2 regions of the Novosphingobium sp. genome follow, and region 1 is predicted to be linked to the other one. Evidence: predicted binding sites of a transcription regulator. Region 1 holds the regulator's gene; the other holds the start of a gene.

The links. The regulator LexA, encoded in region 1, represses DNA repair genes until DNA is damaged. The targets are predictions, from matches to a motif close to GTTCCNCNCTTGTTCT.
Region 2: a site for LexA is predicted at 3,554-3,569, ahead of ABDW49_RS12940 (S24 family peptidase). Genes of this name have one in related genera too.

What each region holds. Positions count from the first base shown of each region.
Region 1 covers NZ_JBCNLP010000001.1:2,960,998-2,966,637, forward strand. Annotated here, with positions in the region: gene ABDW49_RS13710 (aminodeoxychorismate/anthranilate synthase component II) at 1-369, shown strand, start outside; gene trpD (anthranilate phosphoribosyltransferase) at 366-1,376, shown strand; gene trpC (indole-3-glycerol phosphate synthase TrpC) at 1,406-2,197, shown strand; gene moaC (cyclic pyranopterin monophosphate synthase MoaC) at 2,200-2,682, shown strand; gene glp (gephyrin-like molybdotransferase Glp) at 2,682-3,881, shown strand; gene lexA (transcriptional repressor LexA) at 3,950-4,672, shown strand; gene ABDW49_RS13740 (ComEC/Rec2 family competence protein) at 4,844-5,640, opposite strand, start outside.
Region 2 covers NZ_JBCNLP010000001.1:2,798,763-2,804,402, reverse strand. Annotated here, with positions in the region: gene cobT (cobaltochelatase subunit CobT) at 1-797, shown strand, start outside; gene cysS (cysteine--tRNA ligase) at 831-2,309, shown strand; gene ABDW49_RS12955 (DUF3828 domain-containing protein) at 2,407-2,883, shown strand; gene ABDW49_RS12950 (hypothetical protein) at 2,895-3,317, opposite strand; gene ABDW49_RS12945 (hypothetical protein) at 3,307-3,504, opposite strand; gene ABDW49_RS12940 (S24 family peptidase) at 3,618-4,268, shown strand; gene ABDW49_RS12935 (thioredoxin family protein) at 4,287-4,793, opposite strand; gene ABDW49_RS12930 (MBL fold metallo-hydrolase) at 4,895-5,566, shown strand; gene ABDW49_RS12925 (MAPEG family protein) at 5,607-5,640, opposite strand, start outside.

The sequences.
Region 1 (5,640 bases):
CTGGGCCATCAGGCGATCGGGCAGTATTTCGGCGGCAAGGTGGTGCGCGGCGGGCTGATGCATGGCAAGACCAGCCCCGTCACCCATGACGACACCGGCGTGTTCGCTGGCCTGCCCTCGCCCTTTACCGCCACGCGCTATCACTCGCTGATCGTCGAGGACATTCCCGAGACGCTCAAGGTCAACGCCCGCAGCGATGACGGCCATGTGATGGGCTTCCGCCATGCCAGCCTGCCGATCCACGGCGTGCAGTTCCACCCCGAGAGCATCGCGACGGAACACGGCCACGCCATGCTGGCCAATTTCCTGCGCAGCGCCGGGATGAGCGTGACCATGCCCGAAACCATCACCCCGATCCGCGCGGCATGAGCACCCTCTCGCAGGGCACCCTGCCCCCCGTTTCGCTCACGCCCTTCGCTCAGGATGAGGCCGAGGCGATCTTCGGCGCCATCCTCGACGGCAAGAGCCATGCCGAGGCCATCACCACCTTCCTCTCGGACCTGTCCGACCGGGGCGAAACCGCCAGCGAGATCGCAGGCGCCGCTCTGGCCATGCGCGCCCGTATGATCCCGGTGGAGAGCCCCGAGGGCGCCATCGACGTCTGCGGCACGGGCGGGGACGGGCATCATACGCTCAACGTCTCGACCGCCGTGTCGCTGGTGGTCGCGGCCTGCGGCGTGCCGGTGGCCAAGCATGGCAACCGCGCGGCCAGCTCCAAGGCGGGCGCCGCCGATACGCTGGAGGCTTTGGGCCTGAACCTCGCCAACGCCGGGGAACGCGCCGCCGAAACGCTTCAGGACATCGGCATCGCCTTCCTCTTCGCGCAGACGCATCACCCCAAGCTCGGCCCCATCGCGCCGATCCGCAAGGCGCTGGGCAAGCGCAGCATCTTCAACCTGATGGGCCCGCTGGCCAATCCGGCCCATGTGCAGCGCCAGTTGGTGGGCATCGCCCGCCCCGCCTATGTGCCGATCTATGCCGAGGCGTTCGAGGCGCTGGGCACGCAGCGCAGCTTTATCGTCTCGGGCGATGAGGGGCTGGACGAACTCTCGCTGGCGGGCGGCAATGAATGCGCCGAGGTGCAGGGTCGCACCATCGCCATGCATCGCGTGTCGGCGGCGGATGTGGGCCTGCCCGTGCATCCGGTCACTGCGCTGCGCGGCGGCGATGCGGCCTACAATGCTGACGCCCTGCGCCGCCTGTTGATGGGCGAGGAAGGCCCCTATCGCGATGCCGTGCTGTTCAACGCCTCTGCCGCGCTGCGCGTGGCGGGCGAGGTGGAAAGCTGGCGCGAAGGCGTCGAGGAAGCCGCCGAGGTGATCGACAAAGGTCTGGCCAAGGCACTGCTCGACTGCTGGATCGATGCGGTCCGATGAGCGATACAATGATCAAGATGGATACGACGATGACCGACAAGCTGACCGAAATCTGCGCCACCAAGGCCGAGGAAGTTGCGCTGCGCAAACCGCTGGCCAGCCTGTCGGACCTTGATGCCCGCGCCGCGCTGCAGACCGCTCCGCGCGGTTTCGAAGCCGCCCTGCGCGCCAAGGCCGCCGATGGCTTCGCGCTGATCGCGGAGATCAAGAAGGCCAGCCCCTCCAAGGGCCGGATCCGTGCTGATTTCGATCCGCCCGCCCATGCCCGCGCCTATCAGGCCGGGGGCGCGGCCTGCCTCTCGATCCTGACCGACGCGCCCTATTTCCAGGGCCATGAGGATTTCCTGATCGCCGCCCGCGCCGCCTGCACCCTGCCGGTGATCCGCAAGGATTTCATGATCGACCCCTGGCAGGTGGCCGAGGCGCGCTCCATCGGCGCCGATGCCATCCTCATCATCGTCGCCGCGCTGGAAGACGCCCAGATGGCCGAGATCGAGGCCGCCGCGCTGGAACGCGGCATGGATGTGCTGGTCGAAGTCCACAATGAGGCCGAGATGGAGCGCGCCGCGCGCCTCACCTCGCGCCTGATCGGCGTGAACAACCGTGACCTCAAGCGCTTCAAGACCGACATCGCCACCACCGAGCGCCTCGCCCCGCTGGCGCCCGAAGGCACGCTGCTCGTGGCCGAGAGCGGCATCAACAGCCATGCCGATCTGGTCCGCCTCTCGGCCTGCAACGCCCGCACCTTCCTGGTCGGCGAGAGCCTGATGCGTCAGAGCGATGTCGAGGCCGCCACCCGCCAACTGCTGACCGGCGCCTGACCATGGCCGATCTCACCCATCTCGACGCTCAGGGCCATGCCCGCATGGTCGATGTGGGCGGCAAGGCGGAAACCAGACGCCTCGCCATCGCGGAAGGCCGCATCCTGATGGGCCCGGAAGCGCTGGAGGCGATCCGCGACGGCGCGATCCCCAAAGGCGATGTGCTGGCCGCCGCCCGCATCGCCGGGATCATGGCCGCCAAGAAGGTCGGCGATCTGATCCCGCTGTGCCATCCGCTGCCTTTGGATGCCGTCAGCGTGGACTTCGCCTTTGAAGATGACGCCTTGCGCTGCACCGCCAGCGCCAGCCTGACGGGCAAGACCGGCGTAGAGATGGAGGCGCTGACCGCCGTCTCGGTCGCCCTGCTGACGGTCTATGACATGGCCAAGGCCGTGGACAAGGCGATGGGAATCACCGGCATCCGCCTGATCGAGAAACACGGCGGCAAATCGGGCTCATGGTACGCGCCGGGCAGGCAGGCCTGATGCCGCCCCTCCCATTGGCCGAGGCGCAGCAAAAGCTGCTGGCCACCATCACGCCGCTGCCGATTGAAACCCTGCCCATCGAACAGGCTGCCGGGCGCTGGCTGGCGGAACCTCTGACGGCGCAGCGTACCCAGCCCGCCGCCGATCTCTCCGCGATGGACGGCTACGCTCTGCGTGCCGAGGATCTGCCCGGCCCATGGCGCGTGGCCGGCGAAAGCGCGGCGGGCCACCCATGGCCTCACCCCGTCCAGCCCGGTGAGGCAATCCGCATCGCCACCGGCGCCCTGATGCCCCAGAGCGCCGACGCCATGGTGCTTCAGGAAGATGTGACCCGCAATGGCGACCACCTGATCCTGACCGGCGATGCGCCCAATCCTCCCGGTCGCCATATCCGTCGCGCGGGGCTGGATTTCTCGCAGGGCGCGCCCTTGCTGCCCGCCGGAACCCGCCTCGGCCCGGCGCAGATCGCGCTGGCCATCTCGGGCGGTCATGGCAGCGTGGCCGTGCGCCGCCTGCCCCGCGTCACCATCATCGACAGCGGCGACGAGTTGGTGCCGCCCGGCGCGCGCGTGCTGCCGCATCAGATCCCCGCCAGCAATGGCGCGATGCTGGCCGCGATGGTCGGCGCTCTGGGCGCCGAGGTGACGCGCATCGGTCCTGTGCGAGACGATCTTTCCGCACTGGTCGCCGCTCTGGACGCCGCTGGCGAGGCCGATCTCATCGTCACCTCGGGCGGCGCTTCGGTGGGGGATCACGACCTGATCCGCCCGGCCCTGGAAGCATGGGGCGCGCAGCTCGCTTTCTGGCGCGTGGCGATGCGCCCAGGCAAACCCTTGATGCATGCGCAGCGCGGCGGGCTCCATGTGCTGGGCCTGCCGGGCAATCCGGTCTCGGGGCTGGTCTGCGGGCAGCTTTTCCTGCTGCCGATGCTGCGCGCGATGATGGGCGCGAGCGATGTTCTGCCCCGCAAGGTCAGCGCCCGGCTGACAGCCCCCGTGCCCGCAGGCGGCAAGCGGCAGGAGTTTCTGCGCGGGGCCTGGGATGGCGAAGAGGTCACCCCCAACCCCATGCGCGACAGCAGCGCTCTGGCGGCGATGGCGGCGAGCAATTGCCTGATCGACCGCCCGATCAATGCCGAAGCCGCCGAAACGGGCGCAATTGTGGGAATTTATCTGCTGGACACGCATTCCCTCGCTTGACGGCTGAAAAATTGTTGCATAAATGTTCCTTGTTCGTTCGAGAACGGAACGGCAGGAAGGACATCCGCATGCTCACCCGCAAGCAGCACGAATTGCTCCGCTTTATCCAGGTCCGGCTGGAGGAAGATGGCGTGTCCCCCTCTTTCGAGGAAATGAAGGAAGCGCTCGACCTCAAGTCGAAATCGGGCGTTCATCGGCTGATTTCCGCGCTGGAGGAACGTGGCTTTATCCGCCGCCTGCCCAACCGCGCCCGCGCGCTCGAAGTGCTGCGCCAGCCTGAGGATGTGACCGGTGGCCAGCGCGGCGTTGCTGCGGCTGCCCCGCGTGCCACCCCCGCCCCCGCTGCGCCGCTGGCCCGCCCCGCCGCACTGTCTCCGGCACCGGTGGCGGCGCCCCGCCCCGCCAATGACGTGATCGAGATCCCGCTGCACGGCCGTATCGCCGCCGGTGTGCCGATCGAGGCGCTGGAAGGGCAATCGACCTTGCCGGTGCCTGCTGCCCTGCTGGGCGCGGGCGACCATTATGCGCTTGAGGTGTCTGGCGATTCGATGGTCGAGGCCGGCATTTTCGACGGCGATCTGGCGCTGATCCGCCGCACCGAAATCGCCCGCGATGGCGAAATCGTGGTGGCGCTGGTGCGCGGCGAGGAAGCGACGCTGAAGTATCTGCGCCGCGATGGCGGGATGATCCGCCTCGATCCCGCCAATGCGACCTATCAGCCGCAATATTACCGCCCCGGCGAGGTGCAGGTGCAGGGCAAGCTGGCCGGACTGCTGCGCCGCTATCATTGATGGGCAGGGTTGGGAGAGGCTTTTCCAACCCTGGACATGGTTTGATCGGGGCTGGGAGGAGATCGGTTTTGATCTGGCCTCGGATCGGCTCTTGATGCGAACCGCGCTTCATCGGGAGCATGCTCCCATAAGGCGGAGCCCAACCTCAGACCACTCCTGCCAAACCCACGCTCAGGGGCTGTTCTCCTCCTCGCGCGGCAGACGATGCGGCGCGCGCCACCATGGATGGGCGCCCATCGATTGGGCCACGGTGGTCACGCTTAAATGCTCCAGATCCAGTGCCAGTCCGCCACTCCGCAGCAACGCGGCGCGATCGGCCTTGATCAATCTGGGGCGGCACGCGCCATAGAGCTTCTCCGGCGCGACAACGATATCGGCCTGAGCGCAGGCCTGCTCCCATGGCACGGGCTCCGCGTCTCCCTTGCCGCGCGCAATCAGCAGACGCCAGCGCCGCCCGCCCCGGTCGAGATCGAGAGCACAAAAGCCTTCCGAACAACGCGCGCCCTGCCATGTCGCCAGCGGCGTCACCGGGCCTGACAGCCCTGCGGACTCCAGCATCGCCTCGCCAGTGCGGCCACCTTGCCCATCGCGCAGGATCACCAGCGCGCGGCCCGCAATGCCGGTGATGCCGACGTTCCTGCCATCACCGGAGATCAGCACATCGGGCGGCTGCAGCCATGTCAGCGAGACAATCGCCACCAGCGCAGGCACCAGCCCCCACAGCCTCACCCGCCCATGCCACAGCGCCAGCCACAGCATGCCGCCGACAAACAGCCCATAGCGCCATGCGTCCATCGCGGGCATCACCGTCACCGAGGCGGGCCGCTCCGCCGTCCAGCGCGCGATGGCCAGCAGCAGGTCCAGCGATTGCCCGCAAACCCACCACGCAGGCGCCCCCGCCCCCACCAGATCCAGCGCCAGCCCCAAAGCAATCGCGGGCATCGACACAAAGGTGGTCAGCGGAATAG
Region 2 (5,640 bases), 160 kb from region 1:
TGACCAAGCTGGCCAACCGCTTGCAGCGCCGCCTGATGGCGCAGCAGAACCGCAGTTGGGACTTCGATCAGGATGAGGGCATGCTGGATGCCGCGCGTCTGGCCCGTGTGGTGGTCGCGCCGGGGCAGTCGCTCAGCTACAAGATCGAGCGGGACGTCGAGTTCAAGGATACGGTTGTCACGCTGCTGATCGACAATTCCGGATCGATGCGCGGGCGGCCGATTTCCATCGCGGCGATTTCGGCGGATGTGCTGGCGCGTACTTTGGAGCGTTGCGGCGTCAAGACCGAGGTGCTGGGCTTCACCACCAGCGCCTGGAAGGGCGGCAAGAGCCGGGAGCAGTGGCTGGCCGGTGGCAAGCCCGCTCATCCCGGTCGTCTCAATGACTTGCGGCACATTGTTTACAAAAAGGCTGATGAGCCCTGGCGCCGGGCGCGCAAGAATCTCGGCCTGATGATGCGCGAAGGCCTGCTCAAGGAAAACATCGACGGTGAGGCGCTGATCTGGGCGCATAACCGCATGCTGGCCCGGCAGGAGGACCGCCGCATCCTGATGGTGATCAGCGACGGCGCGCCGGTGGATGACAGCACGCTCAGCGTCAATGCGGCGGGCTATCTGGAAACCCATCTGCGCAAGGTGATCGAGTGGATCGAGAAGCAGTCGCCGGTGCAACTGGTGGCGATCGGCATCGGCCATGATGTGACGCGCTATTACCGCCGCGCTGTCACCATCATGGATGTCGAGCAGTTGGGCGGCACGATGATCGAGCAGTTGGCGGGGCTCTTCGAAGACGGTTGACGTTTTCGCCGCGCCTTGCCAACCGGCAGGGCTATGACTGACGCCACGCCCCTGAAGCTGTTCAACAGCCTGACCCGCCAGCTCGAAACCTTCGAGCCCGTCCACCCCGGCGAGGCGCGCGTCTATACCTGCGGGCCGACGGTCTACAACTATCCGCATATCGGCAATATGCGCGCCTATGTGTTTGCCGATGTGCTTGGAAGAGTGCTCAGCTTCAAGGGGTACAAGCTCTCGCATGTGATCAACATCACCGATGTGGGGCACCTTACCGACGATGCCGATGCGGGCGAGGACAAGATGGAAAAGATGGCCGCGAAAGAGGCCAAAAGCATCTGGGCCATCGCCGAGCATTACACGCAGGCCTATTGGGCCGACATCAAGGCGCTCAACATCCGCCAGCCGATGGAATGGTCGGTGGCGACGAAATATGTGCCCGCGATGATCGAGTTCGCGGAAAAGATCGCCCACAAGCACTGCTATGAACTGGAAAGCGGCCTCTATTTCGATGTCGCCAGCGTGGCGGACTATGGCCGCCTCGCTCGCGCCCATACCGAAGAGGGCGAGGGCCGCATCGAGGCCGTCGAGGGCAAGCGCAACGCCGCCGATTTCGCCATCTGGCGCAAGACCCCCGCCGGCGAGACGCGCCAGATGGAGTGGGATTCGCCCTGGGGTCGCGGCGCGCCGGGCTGGCATCTGGAATGCTCGGTGATGAGCGGGCAGTTGCTGGGCTTCCCCTTCGACATCCATACCGGCGGCATCGACCACCGCGAAATCCACCACCCCAACGAGATCGCGCAGAATCAGGCTTTCTGCTGCAGCGGCGGGCTCGACGTACCCGGCAATTCAGGCGCCAAGCTGTGGATGCACAACAATTTCCTCGTCGAGCGCAGCGGCAAGATGAGCAAGTCCTCGGGCGAGTTCCTCCGCCTGCAACTGCTGATCGACAAGGGCTATCACCCGCTGGCCTATCGCCTGATGTGCCTGCAGGCGCAGTATCGCAGCGAGCTGGAGTTCAGCTGGGAAGGCCTTGGTGCCGCTCTCACGCGCCTGAAGCGTCTGGTGATGGCTGTTGAGCAATTGCGCGCCCGCCTGAACGATGAGGGCGGCTCCGTGATCGAGGGCGCCGAGCCGGGGCCGAAGTTCGCCCCCTTGCGCGAAGCTTTCGCGGCGGCGGTCAGCGATGATCTGAACACGCCGATCGCGCTGACTCAGCTTGAGCAGGTCGTGGCGCTGAAAAAGGTCGATCTGGGCCAGAAGCTGGCGGTGATCGCGCAGATGGACGCGGTGCTGGGCCTGAATCTGATGGCTCTGACCCGCGCCGAATTGCGCCTGAAACCCAAGGCCGCGACCATCACCGAAGCCGAGATCGACGACGTGCTGGCCGCCCGCCGTCAGGCCCGCGCCGACAAGGATTTCGCCCAGTCCGACGCCCTGCGCGAGACCCTTGCCGCGCGTGGTGTGGAGGCCATGGATGGCGACCCGCTCGGCTGGGACTGGAAGCTGGAGGCGTAAAGCACGCTGTTGTCGCATCGTTTTTCGCGAAAAACCGGTTCCCACTTTTTCGCACGATGCTTTAAGAACACTCCCGGTTCCTGCCGGGAGTGTTCCTATGTCCACCGCCGTCTTCGCCAGTCTGCTGCTTGCCGCCGGGTCGCCCGGTTTCGCCGAGGGAGGCGCGCTCGATGCCGTGGTGAGCCAGATCTATGCGCCCTATCGCAACGGCACGCAGCGCCCTTACTGGAGCGCGCCGATCTACACATCCCAGACCCAGCAGCTTATCCGCGACTGGGAGCAGGTGCGCGGGCGCGGCAGCGATGATGTCTCCGAAACGGATATGCTCTGCGATTGTCAGGACTGGGATGCCGATGCATTCCATGTCGACACGATCAGCCGCCTGTTCACCGGGCCGGGGCGGGCGGTGATGCTGCTGCGCGTCTGGCAGACCAAGGGCGATCACAGCAATGTGCGGCTCTCTCTGGTGAAGGAGGGCAGCCGCTGGGCGGTCGAGGATATCGGCGATGCCGCTGCGGGCAGCAGCCTGCGTTCGGCCCTTGGCCGCGCCATGAGCAGGAAGGCGCGGCGCTAGGGGGGCAAGCCTCAGACCTCGCTGAGCAGCAGCAGGTCCGCCTCCACCACCATCAGCGGCTGAGGCTGGGTGACATGCGTCACCTCGCTGATCCCGGCGTCGGCCACCAGCTGGCCGGGCAGGGTGAAGTCGTGATCGGGCAGCAGGGCGATAAAGCCTTCACCCGCCGCAACCCCTTCCTGACCGGCAAAGGTCAGCGTGATGGTGTGGCGCGTGCCCGAAAAGGTCGCGCTGGCCCAGGGGCGCTCGGCATGGGACAGCAGTTCGGCCTCGGGGCCCGCCAGACGCGTCACCGCATCGAGCAGCCGCAGCGCCGGATCGCGGCGCCTTTTGCCCGAGGCGCCGCCGCCCGAATCGCCCGCCAGCACCGGTTTGCGCGCCGGGCCGGAAAACAGGCGGATCAGATCGCGCCCATGGCGGAAATCAAAGCGCATGATCGGCCTCCTTCTTCACGGCCTGGCTGTCGAGAAAGGCCTCGATGCGGCGGGCCATGGGCTCGCGCGGCACCCGGCCATTGCGCATGTCGGCGACCAGGCGCGGGTCATGCGCCACCAGCCTGCCGAATTTGGTCCACGGCATGCCGCTGTGGCGCAGGAACGTTTCGATCCGTCTGAGCAACATCAAAGCCCCCTTTCGTATGGGCGCCTGTGGTGGAGCCCGAATCAATAATGTTCGCTAAATGTTCCATTCGAAGTCCTACTTGTCTAGGATATTTCCTATGGTAGATTGGCGCCATGCATGATGCCGATCCTCGCAGCCGTCTGGTCACACTGGCCGCAGAGCGCGGCACCAGCCTTGCCGCCCTGTCCGCGCTGATTGGCCGAAATCCGACCTATCTCCAGCAGTTTGTCCGCAAGGGCAGCCCGCGCAAGCTGGAGGAAGGCGACCGCAGGACACTGGCCCGCTTCTTCGGCATTTCCGAGAAGGAGCTGGGCGGCATGGAGGATAAATCCTCTGCTTCCGGCGGCAAGCGTGAAGCCTCGGTCTGGATCGATGTGCCGCGCCTTGCGCTCGATGCTTCCGCCGGGCCGGGGGCTCTGGCCGGGCGGGAGCAGGCCTTTGGGCATATGCGTTACAGGCGCCAGTGGTTGCGCGGGCAGGGGCTCGATCCGGCCTGGCTCTCGACCATCGCCGTCTCGGGTGATTCGATGGAGCCGCTGCTGCATGATGGCGATGAAATTCTTGTCGATCAGCGCCCGAACGGCTGGCGCGACGGGGTGCATGTGCTGCGGCTGGGCGACACGCTGCTGGTCAAGAAGCTGAGTTTCGAGCGGCCGGGGCATCTGCGTATCATCAGCGAGAACCGGCTCTATGCCCCCTATGAGCTGCCGCTCGACGAGGTGGCGATCGTGGGGCGCGTGGTGTGGAAAAGCGGGCGGGTTTAAGCCCGCCCGCCCCGGCGTTTACTTCGTCCAGCTTGCCAGCCAGTCGGCCAGCGCCTGCGGGCTCATATGGCGCGCGTCGGACAGGGCCGTTTCATGGCCGGGGTTCAGCACCTTGCGGGTCTTGGGATCGATGATCAGTGCGGCGGGCACGCCCTTGGGGCGTGGCGGTTGGCCATAACTGGCCCAGATGTCGAGATTCTTGGTGTAGCGGCCCACATCGATGGTCACCTCGACATAGTGCTTCTCCACGAAGGCCTTCACCTCGGGCAGCTCGATGGTGCCGGCCAGCACGCGGCAGTCCGGGCACCAGTTGCCGCCGAAATCGAGCAGCAGCAGCTTGTGCTCCTTTTTCGCCTTGGCCGTGGCCTTGGCGACATCGGCCTTGGCATCGGCGTTCTCGTCATAGGGCAGGGGCAGCGGCTGTTTAAGCTGGTCGAAGCTGCCGATGGCGACATGCGGCGCCGGGGCGGCCAGAGCGGGGGCGGCGGTGCAGGCAAGGGCAATGGCAGCAAGAGCAAGGCGCATTCGGTAAAATCCCAACCAAAAGAGTTGAGTTTTTATAGGCCGTGTCCGGGGATGTGCAATGCCCTTTGCGCCTATCACTTTCGCGGCTATTCCCCGATCTTATGGCCACCAATCCTACCAAGCCCGAACCGCCCCTTCGCGCGGCGATCATTCCTGTCACCGCCTTCCAGCAGAATTGCTCGCTGATCTGGTGCACCAAAACGATGCGCGGCGCGCTGGTCGATCCGGGCGGCGATCTCGACAAGTTGAAGGCGGGCGTCGTCAGGGCGGGTGTCACGCTGGAAAAGCTGCTCGTCACCCATGGGCATATGGACCATTGCGGTCTGGCCGGCGTGCTGGCCGAGGAGCTGGGCCTGCCGCTGGAAGGGCCGCATGAGGGCGACCGCTTCTGGATCGAGGGTCTCGACGATCCCAACACCCGCATGGGGCTGGAAGGCAAGAGCTTCGAGCCGACCCGCTGGCTGCAGGATGGCGACACCGTCACCGTGGGCGAGCTGACCCTGGATGTGATTCACTGCCCCGGCCATACGCCCGGCCATGTGGTGTTCTTTCACGAACCGTCACGGCTGGCGATCGTGGGGGATGTGATCTTTCAGGGCTCGATCGGGCGGACCGATTTTCCCAAGGGCAACCATCAGCAGTTGCTCGATTCGATCACCGAAAAATTGTGGCCGCTGGGCAAGGATGTGAATTTTATCCCCGGCCATGGCCCGATGAGCAGCTTCGGCCATGAGATGCTGACCAACCCCTTCGTGGGCAGCCGCTACGGTTAACAGGCAAGGGGGGCGGCGCGAACCGCCCCCTGAAGTCCCGTCAGGCCGGGTGCATCATCTGATGCATCGCCACG